One region of the Pantoea sp. PA1 genome, then DNA from elsewhere that is predicted to be linked to it. Evidence: predicted binding sites of a transcription regulator. Region 1 holds the regulator's gene; the other holds the start of a gene.
What was found. The regulator PhoB, encoded in region 1, activates phosphate uptake and scavenging genes when phosphate is short. The targets are predictions, from matches to a motif close to CTGTCATAAAACTGNCNNAT.
Positions count from the first base shown of each region.

Region 2: ugpB (sn-glycerol-3-phosphate ABC transporter substrate-binding protein UgpB) is a predicted target of PhoB. The motif match lies at 3,392-3,411, and genes of this name have one in related genera.

Region 1 covers NZ_JBXGEE010000001.1:97,913-103,164, reverse strand. Annotated here, with positions in the region: gene AC1V0D_RS00525 (PstS family phosphate ABC transporter substrate-binding protein) at 1-760, opposite strand, end outside; gene phoR (phosphate regulon sensor histidine kinase PhoR) at 780-2,093, opposite strand; gene phoB (phosphate response regulator transcription factor PhoB) at 2,108-2,797, opposite strand; gene sbcD (exonuclease subunit SbcD) at 2,995-4,191, shown strand; gene AC1V0D_RS00505 (SbcC/MukB-like Walker B domain-containing protein) at 4,188-5,252, shown strand, end outside.
Region 2 covers NZ_JBXGEE010000005.1:104,791-110,042, reverse strand. Annotated here, with positions in the region: gene livH (high-affinity branched-chain amino acid ABC transporter permease LivH) at 1-331, shown strand, start outside; gene AC1V0D_RS18085 (high-affinity branched-chain amino acid ABC transporter permease LivM) at 328-1,599, shown strand; gene livG (high-affinity branched-chain amino acid ABC transporter ATP-binding protein LivG) at 1,596-2,363, shown strand; gene livF (high-affinity branched-chain amino acid ABC transporter ATP-binding protein LivF) at 2,365-3,078, shown strand; gene ugpB (sn-glycerol-3-phosphate ABC transporter substrate-binding protein UgpB) at 3,483-4,799, shown strand; gene ugpA (sn-glycerol-3-phosphate ABC transporter permease UgpA) at 4,857-5,252, shown strand, end outside.

The DNA of each region.
Region 1 (5,252 bases):
AGAGCGGACGCGCCCAGGGATAGCGGCCACTGCGGATAGCTTCCGCATCCGGGGCAATCGCCTGCCCCTGATCGTTCTTCACCGCCAGCATTTTGACGCCGCTGAGATGAAAGCCAAAACTGGCATAGCCAATACTGCGCGGGTTCCCGGCTACCGCCTGCACCACCGCAGCCGAGCCGGGAAACTCCGCCACGTCGCGGCGAAAATCGCCCTTGCAGAGCGCCTGCTGCTTGAAGAAACCCCAGGTGCCGGAGGCGGAGTTGCGGCCATAGCGCTGAATCGGCCGTTTACGCCACTCAGCGCCGGTTAAGCCAAGATCGCCCCAGAACCGCGGCATACTGTGTGCACCGCACAGGCGGGTCACTGAAAAGAGGGCATCAAGCTGCGAGGGCGCAATCTGCTGCAGCGGATTACGCTGGTTGACCACGACGACCAGCGCATCCATGGCCACCGGCACCGCCAGCGGCGGGTAGCCGTAGCGCGCTTCAAACGCCTGGCGTTCATCCGCCTGCATCGGGCGGCTCATCGGGCCGAGTTGCGCCGCCCCCGCCGCCAGCGCGGTCGGGGCCGTAGAGGAGCCGGAGGCCTGCACCTGCACGTTAACGCCCGGAGCCTGACGGCTGAAATCCTCGCTCCAGAGGGTCATCAGATAGCCCAGCGTATCAGACCCGACACTGCTGAGATTGCCGGCGAGCGTGCCGGGCTGAGCCAGCGCCAGACACGGCAGCAGCGTTATAAGGAAGAGAAGAAGCAGGCGCATGGCAGAGTTCCGGCAGCGGTTAATGAACGGCATTCTCCTGCATCACGCTGCTGACAATCAACCTTGCCGGCAGCGTAAAGGTAAAGCAGGTCTCCTTATGCGGCACGCTGGTGATATCGAGCCGCGCGTTGTGGTGGCTCAGGGCATGTTTCACAATCGCCAGCCCCAGCCCGCTGCCACCGGTGGCGCGTGAGCGCGCCTTGTCGACCCGGTAGAAGCGCTCGGTCAGCCGCGGGATGTGTTCCGGCGTGATCCCCGGCCCGTTGTCACAGACCCGGAAAATCGCGCCCTGTCTGCCGCGCAGCCAGCTGATATCGATCCGCGTGCCCTCTGGCGTGTGGTTCACCGCGTTGTAAACCAGATTGGAGATGGCGCTGCGCAGCTGTTCATCGTTGCCGAACACTTTCAGATGGGGATCGGTGTGGAAATGGATGTCGTGGCGGCCGCCGCTCAGCGTCGCGGCTTCATGCTGCAGCAGTTTCAGCATCACCGGCACATCGACCTTCTCTTTCAGGTCGATCGCCGGGGCCGCTTCGATGCGCGACAGCGTCAGCAGTTGCTTAACCAGGCTGTCCATGCGGTGCGTCTGCTCCGACATGGTGTGGAGCGCTTTGCTGCGCGAAGGTTCGCTCATCACTGAGTCGTTCATCATCTCCAGATAGCCCTGCAGCACCGTGAGCGGGGTGCGCAGCTCATGACTGACATTGGCAAAGAAGTTGCGGCGCGCCCCTTCCAGCTGATGCATCTGCGTCACATCGCGCGCCACCAGCAGCCACTGCCCTTCACTGTAGGGCATGACGCGAAATTCCATGTGCAGTTTATTGTTCAGCACCAGCGTCAGGGGTTTATCAAAATCGCGCTGGCGAAGATAGCGGGAGAATTCGGGGTAACGCAGCAGGTTGAGGATATTCTGGCCATTGTCTTCCGGCCAGCGCAGGCCAAGGTGCTGCTGCGCCAGTCCGTTGCACCAGAAAATGGTGCCCTCTTCGGTGGTGAGGATCACTGCATCCGGCAGCGATTCGGCACCGCTGCGGAAACGCTTGATCAGATTGCCCAGTTCGCGCCGCCGCCGCCGGTTGCGCAGCTGCATCTGGTAAAGCCCATAGAAGAGCGGCTCCCAGCTGGCACGCCCGGCAGGGGGCGTCATGGTGCGGTCGAGCCACAGCCAGTGTGACAGCCGCATCAGATTATGAAAATGCCACAGCAGCACCAGCAGCACGCTCAGCAGCAGCCACCAGGCCAGCCCGCCAAACAGCAGGCCCGGCAGCAGCGCGGGCAGACAGGCCAGCAGCAGTTCTGTCAGTAATCTCTTCCAGGAGAGGCGTTCCAGCACGGTAAAGGCTCCGTTCAGTAGCGGGCAGAGAAACGATACCCTGTTCCGCGAACGGTTTGTACCATGCGATCGTGGCCGGAGATCTCCAGCGCTTTACGTAAACGGCGGATGTGAACATCAACGGTGCGATCTTCTACATACACATTGGTGCCCCAGACGTGGTTCAGCAGCTGTTCGCGGCTGTAAACGCGCTCCGGGTGCGTCATAAAGAAGTGCAGCAGCTTATATTCGGTCGGGCCCATCTCCAGCGGCGTGGTTTCGGACATCACGCGATGCGACGAGGGGTCCAGACTCAGCCCCTGCATCTCGATCACCTCTTCCACCGCCATTGGTGAAATACGGCGCATCACCGCTTTAATGCGCGCCATCAGCTCTTTGGGGGAAAAAGGCTTGGTAATGTAGTCATCCGCGCCCACTTCCAGCCCGCGCACCCGATCTTCCTCTTCGCCACGGGCGGTCAGCATCATGACCGGAATGTCGCGCGTCATCGCCTCACGCTTCAGGTGTTTGATAAACTGAATGCCGCTGCCGCCCGGTAACATCCAGTCCAGCAGAATCAGATCGGGCCAGGGTTCGATCAGCCTGGCCACGGCGCTGTCATAATCTTCCGCCTCGATTGGCTGATAGTCGTTCTGCTCCAGAACAAAACACAACATTTCACGGATGGGGGCTTCATCCTCCACAACCAAAATGCGCTTAGCCATTATTTCTCCTGCTGATTATGACGGCTGTCACTGAGATTCGCGGCGCCATTATGCGTCAGATTTGTGACACTTTTATGAAAAACATAACCTGCCTGTAACCACATAGGTAATCAATTATGACAGTGCAGCGACTCTTTTTTGCTTTGGCCGCAGAGCCAGTATAATCGCCGGGCGAATCACAACGGCAGGGACTCATCATGCGCATTATTCACACTGCGGACTGGCATCTGGGGCAGTTCTTCTACAACAAAAGCCGGGCGGCCGAACATCAGGCGTTTCTCGACTGGCTGTTGATCCAGATTGAACAGCATCAGGTGGATGCGCTGATTATCGCGGGCGATCTGTTTGATACCGGCACGCCGCCCAGCTACGCGCGCGAAATGTTCAACCGTTTTGTGGTGGCGCTGCAGCCCAGCGGCTGTCAGCTGATAGTGCTGGCGGGCAACCACGACTCCGTGGCGACGCTGAATGAGTCGCGCGAGCTGCTCGCCTGTCTCAATACCCGGGTGATCGCCACCCCACAGGACGATGATGTGCTGCTGCTCAACACCCGTCAGGGTGAACCGGGGGCGCTGCTTTGTGCGATTCCCTACCTGCGGCCGCGCGACATCCTGCGCAGCCGGGCGGGTCAGTCGGGACGCGACAAGCAGACCTCGCTGCTGGAGGCGATCGCTCACCACTATCAGCAGCGTTTCGCCGCAGCACAGGCACTGGGCCATGCGCTGCCGATGATCGCCACCGGCCATCTCACCACCGTCGGCGTCAGCCAGAGCGATTCGGTGCGTGACATCTATATCGGCACGCTGGACGCCTTCCCGGCCAGCGCCTTTCCCGCCGCCGACTACATTGCGCTGGGCCATATTCATCGCGCGCAGCGCGTCGCCGGCAGCGAGCATATCCGCTACAGCGGCTCACCGATCCCACTGAGTTTTGATGAGCTGAGCAGTGAAAAAAGCGTCTTCCTGCTGGAGCTGACGGCCAGCGGCCTGCAGGCGGTCACCCCGCTGGTGGTGCCGCAGACTCAGCCGATGCAGGCGCTGAAAGGATCGCTGGCGCAGATTGCTGAACAGTTAAACACCTTCAGCGGGCAGCAGCCGGAGAAACCGATCTGGCTCGATATCGAAGTCACGACCCAGGAGTACCTCAGCGATCTGCAACGGCAGGTGGAAACGCTGACCGCCACGCTCCCCGTCGAGGTGCTGCTATTGCGCCGCAGCCGTGAACAGCGGCAGCAGAGCCTGGCGCGGCTCGACAATGAAACCCTGAGCGAGCTGAAGGTGGAAGAGGTCTTCGCCCGCCGGCTGGCGCTGGATGAGGGCTTAGAGGCGGAGCAGATCGATCAGATGACCACCCTGTTTCGTCAGACGCTGGCCGCCATGGAAGAGACCCAATGAAGATCCTTACGCTACGTTTTAAAAATCTGAATGCCCTGCGCGGTGAATGGTTTATCGATTTCCGCGCCGAACCTTTTGCCAGCAACGGCCTGTTCGCCATTACCGGTGCCACCGGTGCCGGGAAAACCACCCTGCTGGATGCCATCTGCCTGGCGCTCTACCACCAGACGCCGCGCCTGGGCGCGATCTCCCAGAGCCAGAACCCGCTGATGACCCGCGACTGCGCGGAATGTCTGGCTGAGGTAGAGTTTGAGATTAAGGGTGAAGCCTGGCGCGCCTTCTGGAGTCAGAACCGCGCGCGCGGTGCCGCCGACGGCAAGCTGCAGGCCCCGCGCGTTGAGCTGGCACGCTGCGCCGACAACACCATCGTGGCCGATAAGGTGGGTGACAAGCTGAAGCTGACGGAAACCCTCTCCGGGCTCGATTTTGAACGCTTCACCCGCTCGATGATGCTCTCTCAGGGCCAGTTCGCCGCGTTTCTCAATGCCAGAGCCAGTGAACGCGCCGAACTTCTCGAAGAGCTGACCGGCACCGAAATCTACGGCCTGATCTCAGCCGCCATTTATGAGCGCCACAAAGAGGCGAAAACCCAGCTGGACCTGCTGCGCAGCCAGGCGGGCGCGATGACCCTGCTGGAGAGTGAGGCGCGCGAGGCGCTGCAACAGCAGCTGACCGGGCTGGACCAGGCGGAACAGCAGCTCAGCAGCCGCTATCAGCAGGCGCAACAGCAACAGCAGTGGCAGCAACAGGCACAGCAGCTACAGCGGGAGAGTGAGCAGGCGGAGGCGGCGTTGCAGCAGGCCAGCGCGGCCTTACAGGCCGCTGAGCCCGATCGCCAGCGGCTGGCACGCAGCGAACCGGCTGAAAAACTGCGGGGCGCGCTGCAGCAGCGCGACGCCCTGCGTACCGAGCAGCAGCAGGTCTCGCATCGCTGTCAGCAGCTCACGGATCAGCAGCAGCAGGCGCAGAGCCAGCATCAGCAGCATCAGCAGCGCTATGCGGCCACTCAGCTTGCCCGCCAGCAGGCACAGCAGGAACAGCAGCAGCAGGAGACCCTGCTG
Region 2 (5,252 bases), on a different contig from region 1:
TAACACCGACCGCGTGATCTCGCTGACCTTCGTGATCGGGGCCGCGATGGCCGCGGTAGCAGGCGTGCTGCTGGGCCAGTTCTACGGCTCGATCAACCCCTTCATCGGCTTTATGGCAGGGATGAAAGCGTTTACCGCCGCCGTGCTGGGCGGGATCGGCAGTATTCCGGGCGCGATGATTGGCGGACTGGTGCTGGGTATCGCTGAAGCGCTGACGTCAGCCTATCTCAGCACGGAATATAAAGATGTGGTTTCGTTTGCCCTGCTGATTGTGGTGCTGCTGGTGATGCCGACCGGGATTCTGGGTCGTCCGGAGGTTGAGAAAGTATGAAGACCTCGTTTATCAACGCCCTGATCGCCTCGGTAATGCTGCTGGTGCTGGCCACCTTCTTTATGGGACTGCGCCTGACGCTGGATGGCACAAATCTGGTGGTGCAGAACGCGGGCAGCGTGCGCTGGAACTGGATCGCCGCAGGCTGTGCGGTGGTGTTTCTGTTCCAGCTGCTGCGTCCGGTCTGGCAGAGCAGCCTGAAGAAAGTCTCCGGTCCGTCGCTGGTGTTGCCGGGCTTTGATGGCTCAACGCCGAAGCAGAAGCTGGTGATGGCGGTGCTGATTATCGCCGCAGTCGCCTGGCCTTTCCTGGTGTCACGCGGCACCGTGGATATCGCCACGATGACGCTGATCTACGTGATGCTCGGCCTGGGCTTGAATGTGGTGGTGGGCCTGTCGGGCCTGCTGGTGCTGGGCTACGGTGGCTTCTACGCCATCGGTGCCTACACCTTTGCGCTGCTGAACCACTACTACGGCCTTGGCTTCTGGCAGTGTCTGCCGCTCTCCGGCATCGTGGCTGCGCTGTTTGGTCTGCTGCTGGGCTTCCCGGTGCTGCGACTGCGCGGCGATTATCTGGCCATTGTGACGCTGGGCTTCGGTGAGATTGTGCGTATCCTGCTGCTGAACAATACTGCGCTGACCGGCGGACCTAACGGCATCAGCCAGATCCCTAAACCGACTCTGTTTGGCCTGGAGTTCGGGCGTACCCCGCGCGAAGGCGGCTGGGATACCTTCCACAACTTCTTTGGCCTGAAGTACGACCCCAGCGACCGTATCATCTTCCTCTATCTGGTGGCGCTGCTGCTGGTGGTGGTGACGCTGTTCGTGATCAACCGGCTGCTGCGGATGCCGCTGGGCCGCGCCTGGGAAGCCCTGCGTGAAGATGAGATCGCCTGTCGCTCTCTGGGACTCAGCCCGACCCGCATCAAGCTGACCGCCTTTACTATCAGTGCCGCCTTTGCCGGATTCGCCGGCAGCCTGTTCGCGGCGCGCCAGGGCTTTGTCAGCCCGGAATCCTTTACCTTTGTCGAGTCCGCCTTTGTGCTGGCGATTGTGGTACTGGGTGGCATGGGATCGCAGTTCGCGGTGATTCTGGCTGCCATTCTGCTGGTGGTTTCCCGCGAGCTGATGCGCGATCTCAATGAGTACAGCATGCTGGTGCTGGGTGGCCTGATGGTGCTGATGATGATCTGGCGTCCGCAGGGCCTGCTGCCGATGAAGCGTCCGCATCTGAAGCTCAGAACCGGTAAACAAGGAGAAGAGGCATGAGTCAGCCTTTATTAGCCGTTGAAGGCCTGATGATGCGCTTCGGCGGTCTGTTAGCCGTAAACAATGTGGCGCTGGAGCTGCGTCCGCAGGAGATCGTTTCGCTGATTGGCCCTAACGGTGCCGGGAAAACCACGGTGTTCAACTGCCTGACCGGCTTTTACAAGCCAACCGGCGGCAGCATCACATTGCGTGACCAGCATCTGGAAGGCCTGCCGGGTCAGAAGATTGCGCGCATGGGCATTGTGCGAACCTTCCAGCACGTACGCCTGTTCCGTGAGATGACGGTGATTGAGAACCTGCTGGTGGCACAGCATCAGCACCTGAAGAGCGGCCTGTTTTCCGGCCTGCTGAAAACGCCCGCGTTTCGCCGCAGTGAGAGCGAAGCGCTGGATCGCGCGGCGACCTGGCTGGAGCGGGTCGGCTTACTCGACCTGGCTAACCGTCAGGCGGGCAATCTGGCCTATGGTCAGCAGCGCCGGCTGGAGATCGCGCGCTGCATGGTGACGCGCCCGGAGATCCTGATGCTGGATGAGCCGGCTGCGGGCCTCAACCCCAAAGAGACCCACGAGCTGGATGCGCTGATTGCGGAACTGCGTGGCGAACACAAGGTTTCGGTGCTGCTGATTGAACATGATATGAAGCTGGTAATGGGCATCTCTGACCGCATTTACGTGGTCAATCAGGGAACGCCGCTGGCTAACGGAACGCCGGAAGAGATTCGTAATAACCCGGATGTCATTCGCGCCTATTTAGGAGAGGCCTGAGATGGCAAATGCGATGTTAACCATTGAGAACGTCAGTGCGCATTACGGCAAAATTCAGGCGCTGCACAACGTCAGTCTTTACATCAATCAGGGCGAAATCGTCACCCTGATTGGTGCCAACGGCGCCGGGAAAACCACGCTGCTCGGCACGCTGTGCGGCGAACCGCGCGCGACCCAGGGCACCATTACCTTTGATGGCAAAACCATCACCGACTGGCAGACGGCGCGCATCATGCGTGAAGCGATTGCCATCGTGCCAGAGGGGCGGCGGGTCTTTTCGCGCATGACGGTGGAGGAGAATCTGGCGATGGGCGGCTTTTTTGCCAGCCGTCCGGACTACCTGTCGCGGATCAAGCGCGTGTATGAACTCTTCCCGCGTCTGGCGGAGCGTAAAATCCAGCGCGCCGGCACCATGTCCGGCGGTGAGCAGCAGATGCTGGCCATTGGCCGTGCGCTGATGAGCCAGCCGCGCCTGCTGCTGCTGGATGAGCCGTCGCTGGGACTGGCACCGATCATTATTCAGCAGATTTTCGACACCATTGAGCAGCTGCGCAGCGAGGGGATGACCATCTTCCTGGTGGAGCAGAATGCCAATCAGGCGCTGAAGCTGGCGGACCGGGGCTATGTGCTGGAGAACGGGCATGTGGTGCTGGAAGACACTGGTGCAGCATTACTCTCCAACGAAGCCGTCCGCAGCGCGTACCTGGGTGCCTGATGGGGCACGGCCTGGCTGGCTTGCCAGGTTCCGGTTGGGCAGTGCTCGCCATCCTCACGTACTACGTGTACGCTCCGGTGGCTGCGCGCTGTCCGCCCGCAACCTGCCTGCGCCGCCGACGGCCTTTGAAAGTGATGCGGAATGTGCCGACTACGGCCTTCAGCTTCAGTGAAGTGAAAGTCGCAGTCAGGCCTTTTCAGCGTCTAATCGCTCTGGATTTATGTAACTAAAAACTGGCAGCATGGGCGTTTTGCCGCCGCGCTGCCAGCGTCCTCTTTTCCTCAATAAAGCCTGTCACCCGCCTGTCATCTGCCTGTTATTAATCCGTCATTTTCCCGTGTCATGTTACTCCGCGAACCAGAAATCCGTGATTTCACGCGTATTTACCTGCACAGGAAAATTCTATGTCCGTCGTTACCTTTCGCCGTAGCCTGATGAGCGCGCTGCTCGGTCTGACCCTCAGCGGCCATGCCATCGCCGCCACCGAGATCCCTTTCTGGCACTCCATGGAAGGCGAGTTAGGCAAAGAAGTCGATTCGCTGGCTCAGCGCTTTAACCAGACCCATCCCGATTACAAAATCGTTCCGACCTACAAAGGTAACTACGAGCAGAGCCTGGCGGCCGGGATCGCGGCAGTGCGCAGCGGCAAAGCGCCTGCGGTGCTGCAGGTTTATGAAGTGGGCACGGCCACCATGATGGCTTCACAGGCGATTGTGCCGGTGCATCAGGTCTTCAAAGATGCCGGTATCCCCTTTGATGAAAAGCAGTTCGTGCCAACGGTCGCGGGCTACTACAGCAACAGCAAAGGCCAGCTGATCTCTCAGCCGTTCAACAGCTCCACCCCGGTGCTCTACTACAACAAAGATGCCTTTAAGAAAGCGGGTCTGAATCCCGATCAGCCCCCGAAAACCTGGCAGGAGCTGGCCACGGATGCCGCCGCGCTGCGTAAGTCGGGCATGAGCTGCGGCTACGCCAGCGGCTGGCAGGGCTGGATTCAGATCGAAAACTTCAGCGCCTGGCATGCGCTGCCCGTCGCCACGGAAAATAACGGCTTTGACGGCCTGGATGCGGTGCTGGAGTTCAACAAACCGGTGCAGGTGCGTCACATCGAAATGCTGGAAGCGATGAACAAAAAAGGGGACTTCACCTACTTTGGCCGCAAAGATGAGCCGACGGCGAAGTTCTACAACGGCGACTGCGGCATCACTACCGCCTCCTCCGGTTCGCTGGCCGATATCCGTCACTACGCAAAATTCAACTTCGGCGTCGGCATGATGCCGTATGACGACACCGTAAAAGGTGCGCCGCAGAACGCCCTGATTGGCGGAGCCAGTCTGTGGGTGATGAAAGGCAAAGATGCAGCAACGTATAAAGGCGTCGCGGAGTTCATGCAGTTCCTCGCGAAACCGGAAATCGCGGCGGAATGGCACCAGAAAACTGGCTACCTGCCGATTACCACTGCCGCCTATGAGCTGACGAAACAGCAGGGCTTCTACGACAAAAATCCGGGTGCAGATATCGCCACCCGTCAGATGATGAACAAACCGCCGCTGCCGTTCACCAAAGGCATACGTCTGGGCAATATGCCGCAGATCCGTGCCGTGATTGACGAAGAGCTGGAGAGCGTCTGGACCGGTAAACAGTCGCCGCAAAGCGCGCTGGATAACGCGGTCAAACGCGGCAACGAACTGCTGCGTCGCTTCCAGCAGCAGGTGAAGTAATCTGCCCGACAGGGCCAGTGCAGGCTGGCCCTCTCTCTTTCTGAATCAGAGTGCGCTATGTCTTCTTCTCGCCCGGTTTTTCGCACCAGCCTGCTGCCTTATCTGCTGGTACTGCCGCAGTTACTGATCACTGCGGTCTTCTTTCTCTGGCCTGCCGGTGAAGCGCTGTGGTACTCGCTGCAAAGCCTCGATCCCTTTGGCCTCTCCAGCCGCTTTGTCGGGCTGGAAAACTTCAGACGCCTGTTTGCCGATCCCTACTATCTCGATTCGTTCTGGACCACCCTGACATTCAGCGGCATGGTCACGGGGTTCGGCATGCTGTTTTCGCTGCTGCTGGCGGCGCTGGTCGATTATGTCGTGCGGCTGCGCCGCCTCTATCAGACCCTGCTGCTGCTGCCCTACGCCGTTGCGCCGGTAGTGGCCGCGGTGCTGTGGATGTTTCTGTTCAATCCC